4 regions of the Vreelandella neptunia genome follow, and region 2 is predicted to be linked to each of the others. Evidence: predicted binding sites of a transcription regulator. Region 2 holds the regulator's gene; each other region holds the start of a gene.
The links. The regulator FNR, encoded in region 2, switches genes on or off when oxygen is low (the NO sensors DNR and NnrR bind a similar motif). The targets are predictions, from matches to a motif close to TTGATNTANATCAA.
Positions count from the first base shown of each region.

Region 1: the regulator FNR is predicted to act here: its motif matches at 1,253-1,266, upstream of cyoA (ubiquinol oxidase subunit II).
Region 3: the regulator FNR is predicted to act here: its motif matches at 2,225-2,238, upstream of frdA (fumarate reductase (quinol) flavoprotein subunit).
Region 4: the regulator FNR is predicted to act here: its motif matches at 1,227-1,240, upstream of ccoM (cytochrome c oxidase subunit CcoM).

Region 1 covers NZ_CP140255.1:1,030,960-1,035,663, forward strand. Annotated here, with positions in the region: gene SR894_RS04705 (outer membrane protein OmpK) at 1-38, opposite strand, end outside; gene SR894_RS04710 (DeoR/GlpR family DNA-binding transcription regulator) at 415-1,191, shown strand; gene cyoA (ubiquinol oxidase subunit II) at 1,550-2,575, shown strand; gene cyoB (cytochrome o ubiquinol oxidase subunit I) at 2,579-4,573, shown strand; gene cyoC (cytochrome o ubiquinol oxidase subunit III) at 4,573-4,704, shown strand, end outside.
Region 2 covers NZ_CP140255.1:3,406,887-3,411,590, forward strand. Annotated here, with positions in the region: gene SR894_RS15900 (heavy metal translocating P-type ATPase) at 1-612, shown strand, start outside; gene ccoS (cbb3-type cytochrome oxidase assembly protein CcoS) at 609-854, shown strand; gene SR894_RS15910 (sulfite exporter TauE/SafE family protein) at 851-1,543, shown strand; gene hemN (oxygen-independent coproporphyrinogen III oxidase) at 1,622-3,055, shown strand; gene fnr (fumarate/nitrate reduction transcriptional regulator Fnr) at 3,140-3,886, shown strand; gene ttcA (tRNA 2-thiocytidine(32) synthetase TtcA) at 3,879-4,704, opposite strand, start outside.
Region 3 covers NZ_CP140255.1:3,951,753-3,956,456, forward strand. Annotated here, with positions in the region: gene SR894_RS18330 (succinate dehydrogenase/fumarate reductase iron-sulfur subunit) at 1-323, opposite strand, end outside; gene frdA (fumarate reductase (quinol) flavoprotein subunit) at 320-2,107, opposite strand; gene SR894_RS18340 (anion permease) at 2,375-3,844, shown strand; gene menH (2-succinyl-6-hydroxy-2,4-cyclohexadiene-1-carboxylate synthase) at 3,845-4,597, opposite strand; gene menD (2-succinyl-5-enolpyruvyl-6-hydroxy-3-cyclohexene-1-carboxylic-acid synthase) at 4,587-4,704, opposite strand, start outside.
Region 4 covers NZ_CP140255.1:1,808,125-1,812,828, forward strand. Annotated here, with positions in the region: gene SR894_RS08255 (AmpG family muropeptide MFS transporter) at 1-335, opposite strand, end outside; gene SR894_RS08260 (FKBP-type peptidyl-prolyl cis-trans isomerase) at 476-994, shown strand; gene ccoM (cytochrome c oxidase subunit CcoM) at 1,267-1,422, shown strand; gene SR894_RS08270 (hypothetical protein) at 1,626-2,126, shown strand; gene SR894_RS08275 (GGDEF domain-containing protein) at 2,159-3,271, shown strand; gene SR894_RS08280 (group I truncated hemoglobin) at 3,255-3,722, opposite strand; gene SR894_RS08285 (DUF3034 family protein) at 3,733-4,623, opposite strand; gene SR894_RS08290 (bifunctional diguanylate cyclase/phosphodiesterase) at 4,620-4,704, opposite strand, start outside.

The DNA of each region.
Region 1 (4,704 bases), 2.4 Mb from region 2:
TTAGACGAAGGGGTGCGAGAGTGTGTACGAGCAGTCATGAGAGCCTCAACAAGGGTTGTCGCGGAGCCACTTAGGTGTGGCTATCCGAGGTTATAGTCGTGCGGGCTGGCGTTAATGTTAAAATTATAACATTCAGTGTTATTTTTCTAACGTTGATTTGCAAGTATTGTCACATCAACGCTATTTAAATGTCATATCTCTCACGGGAATCAGGCAGAGACTGGATGGTTCAAGGGTTGTGATAGCCGTGGAGACATGGCCATAGAGACATCGCATGATGATATAGCAGTGGAAATTCCGCCGTTGCTCACGCAGCATAGAAATGAACGCTGACTATTTATGAAGGCAGCATCGCCAAGACATCGACACGATATTTACGTTTAGCTTCACACAACAAGAGGGGTTTGCAAGGAGATGCCCACTACCAATGGCCGAAGCGCGCTGCGCCTTGCCAAACTTCAGGAAGCGCTTGCCAGTGGCGGCACTCTGCACCTGCGCGATGCCGCAGAGTTGTGCGATGTTTCAGAAATGACTATCCGCCGCGATCTGAGTACCCAGAAGACCACTATTAGCCTGCTGGGGGGGCGGTTAGTGATGGCAAATTACCCAGGCGTAACCCCTATTTATGACTTGAATGAACAGCAGGCCAGCCACTATCAAGCCAAGCATCGGCTCTGCCAACGAGCCTTAGCTTATATACAAGAGGGCGATACGCTGTTTATTGACTGTGGCTCAACGCTAATGCCGCTGCTGAGCCAGTTGAGTCATTTTCATGAGCTAACGGTAGTCACCTATGCGCTTAACGTTGCTAATGCCGTTGCCGCGCTACCCAACGTGCGTTTGGTACTATTGGGCGGGCTGTTTTATGCCGCCTCTCAATCTTTTGGCAGCGATAATATGGCCGCCGCTGTCGAACGGCTAGGCATTAATAAAGCGCTGATCTCCGCTGCAGGGGTGGATTTAGAGCGCGGAGTAAGTTGCTTTCACTTTCACGAAGTGGCCCCTAAACAGGCTGCCATTGCCACCGCCATACAGCGGCTGTTGGTGGTAGATGCCAGCAAGTTCGGTGTGGTTCGGCCTGCCTATTTCGCCGCACTGGACGATTTTGATGTGGTGGTCACCGACGAAGAGGGCGCACCGCAACTATTAGATGGCCATGGAAGTGATGTGCCAAAAGTGACGGTAGCCTAAGAGAGTGGGGCGTTGTTGATGGTAGTCAATGCCTTGGGTGCGGCAATGCGCCACTTCTTTCATGATCTCGATCAATAGAAAATACTTTAGTCTTAGTTGATCTAATCTTTCGTGATTGGGCCAGCTTGGCTCGTCGCCAATTCCCATCCGGCGACGCATATTTTTCCCGGAGCAATGACGCTCACTGCGATACGCATTGTTTTTAGCAACGTTTTTAGCTGTGTGCTTACGAGCATGTTTTGGGAAGAGTATGGGGTGGTAGTTAGCCTGCTATTTATATAAATGGCGTGGCTGGCTAGTTTCTAATCAACCTGTTGTTTTTAAAACCTTACTTTTAAAACCTGGACGAGATCACACCATGCAACGAAGCTCTCTTTGGCGCAGGCGAGGCACCTTGGTGCTCCTTGCGCTGTGTCTGTTTCTAGCAGGCTGTAGTTCAGCGCTGCTAGACCCAAAAGGCCAGGTTGGCGCTGAACAGCGAACGCTGATTCTGACCGCCTTTGGCCTCATGTTGATTGTGGTTATTCCTGTTATTGTCATGACGCTGCTGTTTGGCTGGCGCTACCGGCGCAGTAATAGCGTAGCTAATTACATGCCTGACTGGGCGCACTCCAATGTGATCGAGGCAGTGGTGTGGATCGTACCCTGTGCGATTATCGCTGTACTCGCCCTGTTGACCTGGAAAACCTCCCATAGCCTTGACCCTCACAAGCCGCTGGAAAGCGACGTGGCGCCGATCGAAATACAGGCCGTAGCGCTGGATTGGAAGTGGTTGTTTATCTACCCCGAGCAGGGCATTGCCAGCGTTAATGAAGTGGCCTTCCCTGTGGATACCCCGGTGCGCTTTCGGGTGAGCTCCGGCTCGGTGATGAATGCCTTCTTTATCCCTCACCTTGGCAGTCAGATCTACGCCATGGCGGGTATGGATAACGATGTTCATCTTATCGCCGATGAAACGGGTAGCTACCCTGGCCGCTCCACCAACTACAGTGGCGCAGGCTTCTCCGGCATGACCTTTGACGCCAAGGTGACCACGCCCGCCGATTTTGATGCCTGGGTGGAAACGGTGCGCGGCGCCCCACAAACGCTGACCTACCCCGAAGGTTATGAAGCGTTGGCTGAACCCAGCGAATCGAATCCGGTGGAGTACTTCTCGGCCGTTTCGCCGTCGCTGTATGAAAGCATTTTGAAAAGCTTCCACACCGGCGGTGAACACTCTATGGGCGGCGACCACCAGCTGAGCGGCGATCATGCTGACTCGCACGATGGTGAAAGCGCTCACGCTACCGATCACGCGGCCGAATCAGGTCATGTCACCAACAACCATGCTAGTCAGGATCATGCCATGCGCAGCCACTCCTCTAGCGTAGAAGCGGGAGGTTAAGCCGTGTTTGGAAAACTCAGTTTAGAGTCAATTCCCTATCATGAGCCGATCATCATGGTCGTCGCAGCCTTTATGGCCATTGGCGGGATCGCACTGTTTGGTTTGATAACTTACTACCGTAAATGGGGCTGGCTGTGGAACGAGTGGTTTACCTCCGTTGACCATAAAAAGCTCGGCATTATGTATTTCATTGTTGCCCTGGTCATGCTGCTGCGTGGCTTCTCGGATGCGATAATGATGCGTACCCAGTTGGCTATGGCCGCCGGGGATGCAGCGGGCTATTTGCCCCCTGAACACTACGACCAGATCTTTACCGCCCACGGCGTTATTATGATCTTCTTTGTCGCCATGCCCATGGTCATCGGCCTGATGAACCTGGTGGTGCCGCTGCAAATTGGCGCCCGCGACGTCGCCTTCCCTTTCCTGAATAACTTAAGTTTTTGGCTGTTTGCCGTAGCGGCGATACTGGTCAATATCTCGCTGGTGGTGGGCGAATTCGCCAAAACCGGCTGGCTTGCCTATGCGCCTTTATCGGGGATCGAGTTTAGTCCCGGGGTGGGGGTCGATTACTGGATATGGGCGTTGCAGATATCCGGGATAGGTACGACGCTCACCGGTATCAACTTCTTCGTGACCATTATTAAAATGCGCACCAAGGGCATGACGATGTTCCGCATGCCGATCTTCACCTGGACATCGCTGTGCGCCAACGTGCTGATCATCGCTTCCTTCCCGATTTTAACCGCGACCATCGCACTGCTCACCCTGGATCGCTATTTGGGTATGCACTTCTTTACCAATGATTTTGGCGGCAACATGATGATGTACGTCAATCTCATCTGGGCCTGGGGCCACCCGGAAGTCTATATCCTGATTCTGCCCGCCTTTGGCGTGTTCTCTGAAGTTATTTCGACCTTTGCCCGTAAGCGCCTGTTCGGCTACGCCACCATGGTGTGGGCGACCATCGCGATCACCTTGCTGTCGTTTATTGTTTGGCTACACCACTTTTTCACCATGGGGGCAGGGGCCAACGTCAACGCCTTCTTCGGCATTATGACGATGATCATCGCCATTCCTACCGGGGTGAAAGTCTTCAACTGGCTGTTCACCATGTTCCGCGGCAGCCTCGAGCTCACTTCGCCGGTGCTGTGGACGCTGGGCTTTATTATCACCTTTACCCTGGGCGGTATGACCGGCGTCATGCTGGCGGTGCCCGCAGCCAACTTTGTGCTGCATAACAGCCTATTCGTTATCGCTCACTTCCATAACGTCATTATTGGCGGTGTGGTGTTCGGCATGATGGCGGGCCTGACCTTCTGGTTCCCCAAAGCGTTCGGTTTCACGTTGAGCGAGAAGTGGGGCAAGCGTTCGTTCTGGTGCTGGTTTATCGGCTTCTACGTCGCCTTTATGCCGCTTTACGTGCTGGCCTTCTTTGGCGCCGTGCGCCGCATGCAGTCCTACGCCAACCCCGAATGGCAGCCGTGGATGATTCTGGCTTGGGTAGGCGCGGTGATCATCATGATGGGTATTGTCTGCACAGTTATTCAGTTCTGGGTCAGCATCCGTGACCGTAAACAAAACGCGGATGTCACTGGCGACCCCTGGGATGGCCGTACCCTGGAGTGGTCAACCTCCTCCCCTGCGCCGTTCTACAACTTTGCGCGTTTGCCGGAAGTGGGCGACATCGACAGCTTCTGGTCGCAGAAACAGCGCGGCGAAGAGCAGCTTGAAGAAGCCCCCTATACCGATATTCACATGCCGCGTAACACGGTGGCAGGTCCGGTGATTAGCCTGTTCGCACTAGTGATTGGTTTCGCGCTGGTATGGCATATCTGGTGGTTAGCGGGTGTAGGTGCCGTAGGTGTATTTGTGAGCTTTATGGCACGGGTATTTAACGACGATATCGATTACTACGTTCCCGCCGCAGAAGTTGAGCGCATCGAACGTGAGCATCAGCTCAAATGTGAACAAAAACTAGGCGTGGAGGCGCAAGCGTAATGTCGACTGATACGCTAAATCATAGCTCACACCACCCGGTAGAGCACGAGGAAGAGCATCACGATGCCACGGGCACGAAATTGTTCGGGTTCTGGGTCTACTTAATGAGCGATTTGGTGATCTTCGGATCA
Region 2 (4,704 bases):
GAAAACGGTGCGCCCCGCGCCTGGTTCGGCTTGCACGACGGCGTCCGCGATGACGCTGCGGCAACGATCAAAGCCCTCCAGGCCCTGGGGTTAAGCGTTGAGCTGCTCTCTGGCGATACCCAGGATGCCGTGGAAAGCTTGGCCAACCAACTTGATATTGCCACCTGGCATGCGGGCACCAGCCCGGAAGGCAAGCTAGCCCGGATAAAAGAGCTCCAAGCCGCAGGCGAAACCGTGGTGATGATTGGTGACGGCATTAACGACGTGCCGGTGTTAGCCGGAGCCGATGTGGCGATTGCCATGAATGGCGCAACTGACCTAGCCCGCACCCGCGCGGACGCGGTACTACTCAGCCCGCGCCTGATGCGAATTTTTGAGGCTATCGAGATTTCCCGCGCCACCCGGCGTATCATGCGCCAGAATATGATTTGGTCAGTGTGTTACAACTTTTCGGCGCTGCCGCTGGCAGCAATGGGGCTGGTGCCGCCCTGGCTAGCCGCGATTGGTATGTCGCTTAGTTCGTTAGTGGTAGTGGGTAATGCGCTGCGACTGTCTCGCTGGCGCACCCAGCCCGCGCCAGCGCTCGACACTTCAACACCGGTAACCGCATGACGATTCTATACCTGCTCATTCCACTCTCGCTGATTTTGCTCGGCCTGGCCGTCTGGGCGTTTTTCTGGGCGGTGAAAAATGATCAGTTCGACGACTTAGAAGGTCCGGCGCACCGGATTCTATTTGATGAGGATGAAAACGACCTCAGCCCCGAGCAGCGCCGCCAGCGTCAGCAAACCAAGCAAAAAAACGCTGCGCCAGCCGATGCAAACTCACCCGACGACCCAGAGCCCCGTTCATGAATCCGACGGGGCTCGATCTGCCGCCGCTCATGGCGGCGTTTGTGTTCGGCTTGATGGGTGGCGCCCACTGTATCGGCATGTGTGGCGGCATTATGAGTGCGCTCACCTTTGCAGTACCCCCTAGCATGCGCCACCCGGCACGCATGGGGGGCCTGCTGCTCAGCTATAACGCAGGCCGTATTATTAGCTATATGAGCGCAGGCGCGCTGGTGGCGCTGCTAGGCACGCTGTTTTCCCTTTCTGCTACGGCACGCCTGCTGCTGCAGATATTTGCCGCGCTGATGCTGATCTTAATGGCACTGTATATCGCCAACTGGTGGAAAGGGCTGCTCAAAATTGAGGCCGTAGGCCGCCGCCTATGGCGCTTTATTGAGCCCGTGGGGCGTCGCTTAATGCCCGTGGTGCACCTTCCCCAAGCCTTTGCCCTGGGGGCACTCTGGGGCTGGCTCCCCTGTGGTTTGGTCTACTCCATGCTGGCCTGGAGCCTGGCGATTGCCGACCCGCTTCAGGGCGCGCTACTCATGGGCGCCTTTGGGCTTGGCACCCTGCCTGCACTACTTGCCACTGGCCTCGCTGCCCGCCAACTCAGTCATTTGATACGTCACCCCGCGACCCGCAGTGTGGCAGCGCTGACAATTATCGCTTTTGCGCTGTGGCAGCTGTGGACACTCACCGCACACAATCTCTAATAGCATGACGTGGCTCAACCTTTACGCCTTCGTCGCGGGTTAGGCTAGCGGCATTTCCTAACGTCGGAGCGCCCCTTCATGCCCGTTCATGCCCCCGCTGCATTGCCTCTTGCACCCGCAGCTGCCGCAGCCCCTATGCAGCCGGTGTGGGATGAAGCGTTACTGCGCCGCTACGACACCAGCGGCCCACGCTACACCTCCTACCCCACGGCACTGTCGTTTCACGAGCAATTTACCCCTAGCAACCTGACCCAGGCGCTGGAGCGTAGCAATGCCAGCAAGCGATCGCTCTCGCTGTATGTTCACGTGCCCTTCTGCCGCAAAATCTGCTTCTACTGCGCGTGTAATAAAATCGCAACCAAAAACACCGCCCTGGCCGAGCCCTATATAGCCCGGCTTGACCGTGAAATGGTGCTGACCGCACGCCACTTGGATACATCACGACCGGTGGAGCAGCTGCATTGGGGCGGCGGTACGCCGACGTTTCTCAGCTTGAACCAGATGGGCGACCTGATTGATCGCCTGGATGCCCGCTTTGGCCTTTCGTCGTCGACTGATCGCGATTACGCGATTGAAATAGATCCTCGCGAAGCGGATGTGTTTACGCTGCGCCATCTCGAATCCCTCGGCTTTAATCGCATTAGCCTGGGCGTGCAGGATTTAAACCCTCTGGTGCAGAAAGCGATTAATCGCATTCAACCTCGGGTACTTACCGAAACGCTGATGGATGAGGCGCATCGTTTGGGCTTTCGCTCGCTCAATCTCGATCTAATTTACGGTTTGCCATTTCAGACTGAAAAAAGCTTTGCCGACACGCTACGCCAGGTGATCGAGCTCAACCCGGCGCGCCTTTCAGTGTTTAATTACGCACATATGCCCGAGCGCTTTGCCCCGCAGCGGCGTATTAATGTCGATGACTTGCCGGGTGGCGATGAGAAACTGGCGATTCTGCGCACCACCATCGAAATGCTCACCGCAGCAGGCTATGTGCATATTGGTATGGATCACTTTGCCCGACCTGACGATAGCTTGGCTATTGCTCAGCGCGAAGGCTCGCTACAGCGTAACTTTCAAGGCTACTCCAGCCACGCTCAGTGCGACTTAATCGGGCTTGGCGTTTCGGCGATTTCACGCATTGATGACGTCTATGCGCAGAACCCGAGCGATCTGGCAAGCTACGAAGCGGCGCTGGATAAGGGTCAACTCGCTACCGGGCGTGGCGTGCGGTTGAGTGATGACGACCTGATCCGGCGGGACGTGATTGAGCGGCTGATGTGCGATATGGGCATTGACCTGGCCGCCGTTAGCCAACGCTGGAACATCGATGCCCCCCGCTACTTTGCGCCAGCGCTTGAGCGCCTGCAGAGCGCCGAGCAGGATGGCCTGCTGACCCGCAGCGGCGACCAGCTTAACGCCACGCCGATGGGGCAGCTGCTGATTCGCCATATAGCGATGGCGTTCGATGCTCACCTGGCGCAGCAAACGGGCCAACGTTACTCAAAGATTGTTTAATCATCTTTAAGCAGGCATGCTAAAGCGACTACAATAGGTAAGGCTTTTCTAATTGATAAGCGGGATTCTCTCAAGGAGCAAAGCATGTTGGAACCCATGAGCCGTCGGCGCTCGCTACTCCATGAAGCTCGCTGCCAAACCTGCAGTTTGAGTTCACTGTGCCTGCCACTTGCCCTTGAGCTGGACGACGTGGGGCAGTTTGACGCCATTATTCGTCGTCGCGCGCCGCTGAAAAAAGGCGAACCGCTGTTTCGTCAGGGCGACGCCTTTACCAGCGTTTACGCTGTACGTTCGGGCAGTTTGAAGCAGACCAGCGCTGAAGGTAACGGCAGCGAACAGCTAACCAATTTCTACCTACCCAGTGAGCTGGTGGGACTGGATGGCATTGACGAAGAGCACTACCCCGGTAGCGTTATCGCCCTGGAAACCACCACCGTCTGTGAGATTCCTTTTGACCGCCTGGACTTACTCTCAGAAGAGTTGCCCGAACTGCGGGGCCAGCTGTATCGGAGCATGAGCAAAGAGTTGCGCGATGACCGACGCATGATGCGCCTACTCTCGCGCAAAACCGCCGATCAGCGGCTGGCCACCTTTTTGATTACCCTTTCGGACCGTTTTCGTCGCAGAGGCTATTCGCCTTACAGCTTTCGCCTCTCAATGCCCAGGGCTGATATCGGCAACTATCTGGGCCTCGCGGTTGAAACGGTCAGCCGCATACTAAGCCGCTTTCAGCAACAGAATGTGGTGGCGGTCTCCGGGCGAGAGGTCAACATTCTCGATATGCAGCGTTTGATTACCCTCGCCGAAGAGGAAGAGCAAACGGTTAGCTGACGTTATAGGCCTGGATGCGCCCTGCCAGCAGCTCTGCCTGCTTGGCCTCTAGACCTTCAAAATCGAAAAGGTTGCGGTCAGCCAACTGGGAAGGGGCAATGTTGGTGACGGCCTTGAACATGCTTTCCAGACGGCCAGGAAACTTTTTGTCCCACTCGGCGAGCATCTCTTTCACCACCTGGCGCTGCATATTAGGCTGTGAGCCGCAAAGATTGCAGGGGATAATCGGAAACGCCATCAGCCGCGAAAACTCGGCGATATCAGCCTCTTTGCAGTAGGCCAAGGGCCGAATAACGATATTTTTACCATCATCGGATAACAGCTTTGGCGGCATCGCTTTTAGATTGCCGCCAAAAAACATATTGAGAAACAGCGTTTCGAGAATATCTTCCCGGTGATGACCCAGGGCAATCTTATTGGCGCCTATCTCTTCAGCGAAACCATATAGCGAGCCGCGCCGCAGCCGTGAACAGAGCGCGCAGGTGGTTTTACCTTCGGGGGTTTTCTCTTTCACCACCGAGTAAGTATCGCGCTCGACAATGTGGTACTCCACGCCCTGCTTATCCAGATAAGCGGGCAGTACGTGTTCGGGAAAGCCCGGCTGTTTTTGATCCAGGTTGACCGCTACCAGCGAGAAATTGACCGGCGCATTGCGCTGCAAATTGCGCAAAATCTCCAGCATGGTGTAGCTGTCTTTTCCACCGGAGAGGCAGACCATCACGCGATCGCCTTCACTGATCATTTGGTAATCAATGATCGCATTGCCCACTTCTCGGCGCAGACGCTTTTGCAGCTTGTTAAATTCACGCTTCTGCTTC
Region 3 (4,704 bases), 540 kb from region 2:
TCCACTACTAAATCCCGCTGCACCGGGAAGTGGGATAGTGGCTCGATGCGGATCTCGCCTTCGTAATCGCGCAGGAAAGTTTTACAGCCGAGCTTGGGAATGCCGTTCACCATCACACCGCAGGAGCCGCAAATCGCCATTCGGCATGACCAGCGGTAGCTCAAGGTACTATCGAGCTGCTCTTTAATATGGTTTAGGGCATCCAACAGCGAGGTGCTGTCGTCCACCGGCAGTTCGTACTGCTGCCAATAGGGTTCAGCCGAGCTGTCGGGCATGTAGCGCTTGACGCTGATGTGTTTGGTGATGATCTGCTGAGTATTCATGCCTTGCCCCCCTTGCCTGCATCGCCATAGGCCCGCTCAGCCGGTGCGGAGAACCGCACATCGACATCCTGCCAGTGCAGCTCGGCATTCGCCTCGCCTTGGTAAAACACCTGGCTGTGCTTGAGGTAGTTAACGTCGTCGCGTTTCTGCATGCCTTCATCCAGGCGCTGATGGGCACCGCGGGATTCACGGCGCTCAAGAGCACTCAAGCAAGAGGCTTCGGCAATATCCAACCCATAGCCAAGCTCGATACACTCCAGCAGCTCGGTATTGAATATCTTGCTGGTATCTTTAACGCGTATCTCATTGAAGCGAACGCGCAGTTGGCGCATGGTCTCAAGCGAATGGCGCATGCCCTCTTCAGTGCGGTAAATACCGCAGCCGCTCTCCATGGCCTGCACCATGGCGCGCTTGAGCTCGACCCAGTTCTCCCCACTTCCGTTTCCGTCACAAAGGCGCAGCAGTTTTGCTTGTTGGCGGTCACCCTGGGCTTCCAGCAGGCGCATCTCCGCCCACTCGGTTTGTGCTGCGCGCTTGCTGGCTTGTTCACCGGCTAAGCGGCCAAACACCAGTAGCTCGGTTAGCGAATTGGAGCCTAGCCGGTTGGCACCGTGCAAACCGACAGAGGCGCACTCTCCTGCGGCGTAGAGCCCGGCGATTGAGGTCTCGCACTGAGGGTCGGTTTCGATTCCGCCCATGGTGTAGTGCACCGCCGGGCGAATAGGGATGGGCTCTTTAACAGGATCGACATTGATATAAGATTTAGCCAGTTCGCAGATAAACGGCAGGCGCTCCAGAATGTACTTTTCACCCAAGTGACGCAGGTCAAGATAAACCACGTCGCTGTCGCCAAACTTGCCGGTGCGGCCCGCCTGCTGTTCCTGCCAGAAGGCTTGGGAGAGTTTGTCCCGCGGCCCCAGCTCCATGTATTTGTTTTCCGGCTTGCCCAACGGGGTTTCTGGGCCAAGGCCGTAATCCTGCAGGTAACGGTAGCCTTCTTTATTGAGCAGAATGCCGCCTTCGCCCCGGCACGCTTCGGTAATCAAAATGCCGGAGCCAGGCAGGCCGGTGGGGTGGTACTGAACAAACTCCATATCCCGCAGCGCCACACCGTGACGATAGGCCATCGCCATACCGTCGCCGGTGACAATGCCCGCGTTGGTATTGAAGCGGAACAAACGCCCTGCGCCGCCGGTAGCGAGAATCACCGCTTTAGCGCGCAGCAAAGTTAACTCACCGGTGGCGATCTGCAGGGCAATCACGCCAATTACCGCACCTTCATGTACCGCCAGATCAAGCACGAAGAACTCATCAAAGCGCTCGATCTCTGGGTATTTCAGCGAGGTCTGAAACAGGGTGTGGAGCATATGAAAGCCGGTTTTGTCGGCGGCGAACCAGGTGCGTGCGGTTTTCATGCCCCCGAAGCGGCGCACCTGCACTTGGCCATCGTCTTTACGGCTCCAGGGACAGCCCCAACGCTCCATCTGCACCAGCTCTTGATAAGCGTGATGGACAAAGTAGTCGACGACGCCCTGCTCAACCAGCCAGTCACCGCCTGACACTGTGTCATCGAAATGCGCCTGGTGGGAATCTTCGGCACTGGTGACGGCGGCAGCGCCGCCCTCAGCCGCCACGGTATGGGATCGCATGGGGTAAACCTTGGACAGCAGCGCTATGCGCTGGGGAGTGCCCTGCTCCTTGGCCTGCTCGGCAGCCCCGATAGCAGCGCGCAAGCCTGCACCACCCCCACCAACAATGACGATATCGAAATCTCGCTGCTGCATGAAAAGCCCCTTCATTAGCCAAGTCAAAGGTGGTACTGGCGGCAATCTGCGCTGCCGTCTTGTGTCTTCGAACTTACCATACAAGAGGAAGGCCCTGTTCATTAGTCCAAAGGACTATTGATGTACATCAAGAAAGGAAGGAATCGAGCTAGCATCGCTTTTACCCTAGTGCTGCACCGCCTACTCTTCAAGTCACTCACTGCCGGGCAGACCACTGCCCACCAAGCAAAAAAAGAGCACACTACTAACACTGAAGAGAGGTGCTGCATGACGACCAATGCTCAACCCTCACCGCGATGGAAACTGTTAGCGCCGCTAGCAATCGCTATCATCGTCGCGCTAATACCCACCCCCCCGGGGCTTTCACCTCATGCGTGGTACTTTTTCGCCATTTTCCTCGGCTGTGTCGTTGGCCTTATTCTTGAACCGTTGCCGGGCGCAGTGGTGGGTCTGGTCGGCGTTACCCTGGTGGCACTGCTTTCCCGGTGGGTGCTGTTCTCGCCGGAGCAACTAGCGGCTGACGGATTTAATGCCGCGGGCCAAGCCTTTTCCTGGGCGGTGTCAGGCTTTACCAACTCCACCGTCTGGCTAATTTTCGGTGCCTTTATGTTTGCCCTGGGGTACGAAAAAACCGGGCTCGGGCGGCGGATATCGCTCTGGCTGGTCAAAGCCATGGGGAGGCGCACCTTGACCCTTGGCTACGCGGTGATGATTGCCGATGGCATTTTGGCGCCGTTTACGCCCTCGAATACCGCGCGCAGTGCGGGCACGATCTATCCCGTGATTCGCAATCTACCGCCGCTTTACGATTCGCACCCCAATGACCCCAGCATGAAGCGCATGGGTAGCTTTTTGATGTGGACCGCGTTGGCCTCGACCTGCGTAACCAGCTCGCTATTTTTGACCGCCCTGGCCCCCAACTTATTGGCTATCGCGCTCACCGAAAGCACCACTGGCATCCAAATCAACTGGGGACAGTGGTTTATGGCGGTCGTGCCGGTGGGCATCCTGCTGCTTCTGCTGGTGCCGCTGCTGAGCTACTGGCTATGCGCCCCCGAAGTGAAGGCAGGCGATGAAATTTCCGACTGGGCGGGAAAGGAGTTAACCAAGCTGGGGGCACTGACCCGCCATGAAATAATGTTGGTCGCTATGGTGGTCACCGCCCTGCTGCTGTGGATTTTTGCCGGCAGTGTTATCTCTGGTTCACTCGTGGGCCTAGTGGTGATCTGCGGCATGCTGTTAACCGGTATTGTGACCTGGAGCGATATTCTCGATAACCGAGCAGCCTGGAATACCTTTGTATGGTTTGCCACCCTGGTGGCACTAGCGGGCGGGCTTAGCCAAGTAGGCTTCGTTAACTGGTTTGGCAATGTGGTTGGCGGTCAGATAAGTCACTTCGACCCACTGGTGGCCATGGTGGCGCTAGTGGTCATTTTCTATCTACTGCACTACTTCTTTGCCAGCGTGACGGCCCACGTTACCGCCCTGCTGCCGGTGATTCTGGCCGCGGCATCAGGCATTGCCGGGCTGGATATGCAGATGTTTGTTCTGCTGCTGCTACCCACACTTGGCTTTATGGGCATCCTCACCCCCTACGGCACTGGCCCCAGCCCGGTTTACTACGGCAGCGGCTACCTGCCCAGCGCGCTCTTTTGGCGCTTAGGGGCGATCTTCGGGCTGCTCTTCCTGGTGGTTTGGCTGGTGATCGGCCTGCCCTGGTTAATGGTGATCAGCTGATCAGTGTTTTAGCCAAGCGTTGAGCTGCTGAGCAATCATCTCCGGTTGCTCAGCATGAAGATTGTGGCCCCCTTCCAGCGTGATATGGCACAGTCGCGGGGCCATCGTTGCTAGATAGGTAGCCAAAGAGTGGAACTTGGCATCCCGCTGCCCCGAAAAGTACCCCACCGGAAGCGTGGTATTTTCCAGCCACTGCCATAGCAAAGGCTGTTGACCCAAGGAAGTTGCTCGCAGCATGCTGGCGATGGCTGGCCCGTGATTCGCTAGCCGACGCTGAATCTGCCGAGCGCGCTGGGCGTCGGTTAAGTCGGCGAACACCGGCTGCTGGTACCAGTCGGCAAGTACGTTTTCCAATGGTTCCTGCTCGAAGCGTGTTGCCCAGTGCTCATCGTGAGCAATTCGGGCAGAGCGCTCACTGGCAGGCAGCCCTGGGTGGGCACTTTCCAGCCAGAGCGCATCCAGCCCCGGTGGCTGACGGCTGGCATGGTACAGCGCCAAGCGCCCGCCCAAGGAGTACCCCAGCAGGCAGTAACGGCGAACACCGTGAGTTATCAGCGTATCGCCCAGCCAGTGGTGAAAGGCCTCAAAAGAGCCTACCTGCACATGGTGATTCTGGCCGTGGCCGGGTAAATCCAGCGCGAGGCAGTGAATGCCTTCCAAGCCAGCGATGACCTCAACCCAGTCCTCAGCATCGCCCAGCAGGCCGTGGAGCAATACCAGAGTCGGCGCCTGCGTTTGAAGTTTACTGCCCACGCGGCTCCTCTCGAATCGCTGCGCCAAGATGCTTGAGATCATCGGCCACCTGCTGATGAGGTACGTTAATCTCAATCAGCGTAACGTCCGCCAGCAGGGCCTGAGTG
Region 4 (4,704 bases), 1.6 Mb from region 2:
CCGGCTAGCCCCACTAACCCTGCAACGATCAACCCCTGGGCTAACAGCATCCAGCCGCGACGCTGGCCGAATGCGCGGGTCAATATCGGGAGCGCTAAACGATCCACCACGGGCGCCCAGAAAAACTTGATCGAGTAGAGCATGCCAATCCAGGCAAAAAAGCCAATTGCAGCTACCTCCACGCCGTCGCTGCGCAGCCAGGCGGAGAGTGTTGAAAACACCAGCAAAAAGGGCAGGCCTGCGGAAAACCCCAAAAACAGCATGGTGATAACGGGCGCACGAAAATAAACAGCCAGCGCAGCAAGCCAACTGCGTTGGGGGGTGGGGCTTAACATTAAACGCTACTCCTGGTGGAAAGACGCTGGCAACGGCCAAGTGATAAACTGAAGCAGTGTTTCTATTACAAAGTTCTATCACAAAGTTCTATCACAAAGTTCTATCACAAAACCGACAGCTTACCGGAGAGGAGTTTTTCATGTCGATTACGGCGCATCAGGTAGTTACCTTGCACTATGTTCTTAGCGACGTGCTCAACGATGGCAGCAAGCAGGTATTGGACGACTCCCAGGCGCGCAATAAGCCGTTAGAGTACTTGCATGGTCACGACAATATCGTGCCTGGGTTGGAAAGGGCACTAGCAGGCCAAACAGCTGGCGCCGAGCTAAGCGTTCAGCTAATGCCCGCGGATGCCTACGGTGTGCGCAACGAGGCCCTGGTGCAAGAAGTCAGCCGCGGCTCTTTTGGTAACGCTGAGTTGGAGCCAGGCAGCCGCTTTCAAACCGAAGGCGAAGCCGGGCCGCAAATTGTCACGGTACTCGAAGTCGATGGCGACCGCGTCACTGTCGATACCAACCACCCCCTGGCCGGGCGCACGCTGAACTATAAAGTGACCATTTTAGACGTACGCGAAGCTACCCGTGCAGAGTTAGCCAAAGGCCACCCGTTACCGCCAGGTACCGAGCACAGCAAAGTCGAAGACCGCAAGGTGCTCTAGCAGCCTGTCGGACTTAACACTGATCTACTGCGAATCCCGGTATTTTGGCCAACTTTATTCGATCGATTTCGTTAAATAGCGCGCTATTCGCCTCAATCGATCGATAAATTTGGCTCAAAATCCGTGCTTCTCGCTACGATCGGCCAAGCCCGACAGGCTGCTAGGCTCATCACGCCCAAATATTGATCGGTATCAATTTCCTGTTTAACTGCCTTCTCCCGCCTGCCGTAACTTGACCCAGGTCAGCATTCTTCCGCCATTGAGTGACTAGTATGAACACATACATCACGGCGGGAGGATTCACCATGTATTGGGATGACACAATTATCTTCGGCTTAGCCTCCGTCGCGTTAGTAATCGCATTTATGGTGGGTTGGGTGGGCTTCGTGATTCGCGATCATCTTCGTAAAGGTGGACGCAAGAAGTAGCTTTCCCGGTTCATGTAAACCTTGTCAGGGGAGGGGGTTTGCTAACGTAGCAAGCCTCCTGTTGCCAGCCCATTATGGGCTGGCTTTTTTTTTGAAATCTCAAAATCGACTGGGTTGAAAGCACGTAGCGTGCGTTTAAGAGCAATGTAAAGCTTGCTCTGGTAAAGTTCTTTAAAAGAATTAACACACCAGGAAGCTTTGCCATGAACGTAGTTGCCTTACACCGCAGCCCATGGGGGCGTGTACGTGATCGATTGGCGTGCGCATTAATTGTCGTGGGCATAACACTTCCCGCGACTGCCTTTGCCCAGGCATTGAATATGATCAACAGAGATGTCACTCAAAAGGTCGCTTTAAGTGACTTGCACGCCATGTCCGATACGACGTTTACGCTTTATGACCCCTATCAGGGGCGTGAAGTAGAGATGCAGGGCGTAGAGTTTCGCGCCTTTCTGATTGAACAGTTTGGCGAAGTACCCCCGGCGCTTCACTTTACCGCCTGGGATGACTACGAGGTTACCCTAGAAGGGTGGGATGACCCTAACTGGTACCTGGTTAGCTCTGAGGATGGCGATCCGCTCACCATCCGTACGCGAGGCCCTGTGCGGCTAGTAGAGCGTGACTATGGTGATCGCGACGTAGAAAACCTGCGTGAGTTTAACGACTGGATCTGGATGATTCGTAGCATAGAGGCGAAGTGGTGACATCCAAACCCAAGCTAGCTGCGCAGCCAACGATGCAACCACGGCCTTTAGCTCGCCAGCATCGCTACATTACGTGGTTGTCGCTGAGCTTGATGAGCTTTTTGGCGCTTATGGTGCTGATAGTTTATGAATCGCGCTGGGTCTATCCCGAAATACAGGCGTACTTTAGCCAAACGGGGAGCCTTACAGGCCAGCAGCTCTCTACTCGGGCACGCGTCTACCTACAAGATGCCCAGTCCGAGCTGTTGAGCGATCAGCCAGAGCAAGAGGCGCTGGAGGCTGCCACCATGGATATTGACTTGGCTTACGGTTTAGCCGATATGCATATATATCGGCGTGAATATGCCTGTGCCGAGCCTAGTTTGACGGAGTTAGATCGGCTGGCGGCTTTGTTAGCGGCGCGCGACATTGACCGTATCGCGGCGGCGATGGCGTTGTTCGCACCGATTCAATGTTTAACCCACATTGAGATGGATCAGCTTGATCGCCGGGGGGCGGCGATTAATGATTTTTCAGAAAGTACCCGTCAGCATAGCCTAGTGCTGACTTACTCCAGTTTATTGATCTTTGTCATGGGGTTGTTGTTTTGGTGGCTTCACGAGCGCCAGTTACGGCGCACTGATCGCGCCACCCAGGAGACCTTCGAGTGGATGCAGCGTGCCATGCGCGACCCGCTCACCGGGATAGGCAATCGCAGCGCTTTGCACCAGGATGTGTTGGCGAAGCAGCATCAATCGTTGGGACTGATTCTGGTCGATATCGACTTCTTTAAACAGTACAACGATGCCTACGGGCACCCGCAAGGCGATACTCTCTTGCGTCAGTTGGCTGCATTGATTGGTAAAACGCTGAATGATAAAGCGCAGCTCTACCGCTTGGGAGGCGATGAGTTCGCGGCACTACTCCATTGCCCAGACATTGATACGCTAAAGAGCTACTGCCATCAGTTAATTGAAGGGCTGCGTGAAGCTGACTTTATGCATCCCGCCCATCCGGATAAAAAAGGCGTGACGTTAAGCGTAGGCGGCAGCTGTTTTGTGGCCGATGAAGCAACGTTTCCCTACGCTTACGAAGCCGCTGACAAAGCACTATACCGGGTAAAAACGATGGGTCGTGACGGCTGGCAGGTTACTGAAGACGCATAACGCCTGCGTACATGGGGGCGAGTCTGCCCAGCAGTTCATTACGCGCGCCAAGGGCAATACCTTCCTCCTGCATAGCCGCATCGAGATGTTCCACCAAGCGATTAAAGTGCACGTCTGTTAGCCCCATATGTTGATGAGCACGATCCATCGGCGGGCCTTCATAGCGGCAGGGGCCATCGCTTACATCGCATAGCTGGCTGGCCAGGGATTTAGCAAATAAATCGATATTGGTGTTAGCAAAAAACACCACTACTTCTGGGTCATCGGCAATTCGGTATAAGAGGTTCTCCACTACCGTATCGATAGTGTCCTGCCCGCCAAGCCGTTCGTAAAGCGTTGTCGATTGAGTGGCTGACTGATGAGTACAGCCTGCGAGTGAAAACGCCACCGCCATAAAGGTAAGCGCTATTAAACAACGGCGTGTACGGTAGTGTTTGCGTGGAAAGCTCATAGCGCCCCGCTTAAAAAGCTGCTTGAAGTGAAAGATAGCCGCCGCGTTGAGAGGGTAGGCCGGCAATATCGCCTAAGTCTAACCAGGCGCCTGTGAGTGATACGTGCTTATTGAAGAAATAGGCGCTGTAGAGACTTTGCCAATCATCCTCTTCAGCCACGCTTAGGTTATCGGGTTTCTGGCGATACTCCGCGCCGACAACCCATTGTGGGGTAATAAAAACGCCCACGCTCCCCTCAGCCATCCACGAGCGGCCACCCTGATCACCGCCGAAGCCGATTAGGCCGCCCTGGTTGGCATCGGTATTGCGCAGGGTGGCGTTGAGCAGCACATTGCGCCCGGCAACAGCGCTAAACAGCAGCTTGCTGGCGCTGAGATAAACATCGGTACCGCTTGCCTCATCGGCGCCGAGGGCGGTGGGAATGGTGCCATCAACCAGTCGTTTATGCTGCATCCCAACACTCCAAATGCCCCAAGGGTGATAGAGCACATCGCCGAGCAAGCGCACCTTGGCACCGTAAATATCCTGGCCTAGCTCGCCACCCAGGGTATCTAGGTCAAGCGTTTGACGCGCTACTGAGAGTTCAACACGGTCATAAACATTCAGGCTAGCGCCGGTCACCGTTAGCCGATAATCGTCCACCCAGGCGCGGGTAGCGGCGGCAGTGACGCCAATTTCCTGTTCGCTGGCGGTGCTGGTCAGCACTGCCCAAGGCGATAAACCGCCCCCTGCAGCTCCTTCAATGGCACTTACCCCACCGGTACCTACAATACGGCTACCGGCAGAGGAGGGTGCAGCGGCAAGCGCTAAACAGACCGCGATGCAGGGTGCAAGGTAGCCGGAAAGGGAGTGCCGAAAGGAGGCGGTTGGCGGCGAAAACATAGATTGAAATAACATCATGGCTTTCTCTGGAACGACTTGAGTATGGAAGACATCGGGTGGGGCAATGACAGCGGCGTAAAATTATCCAGCCAAGCAGGA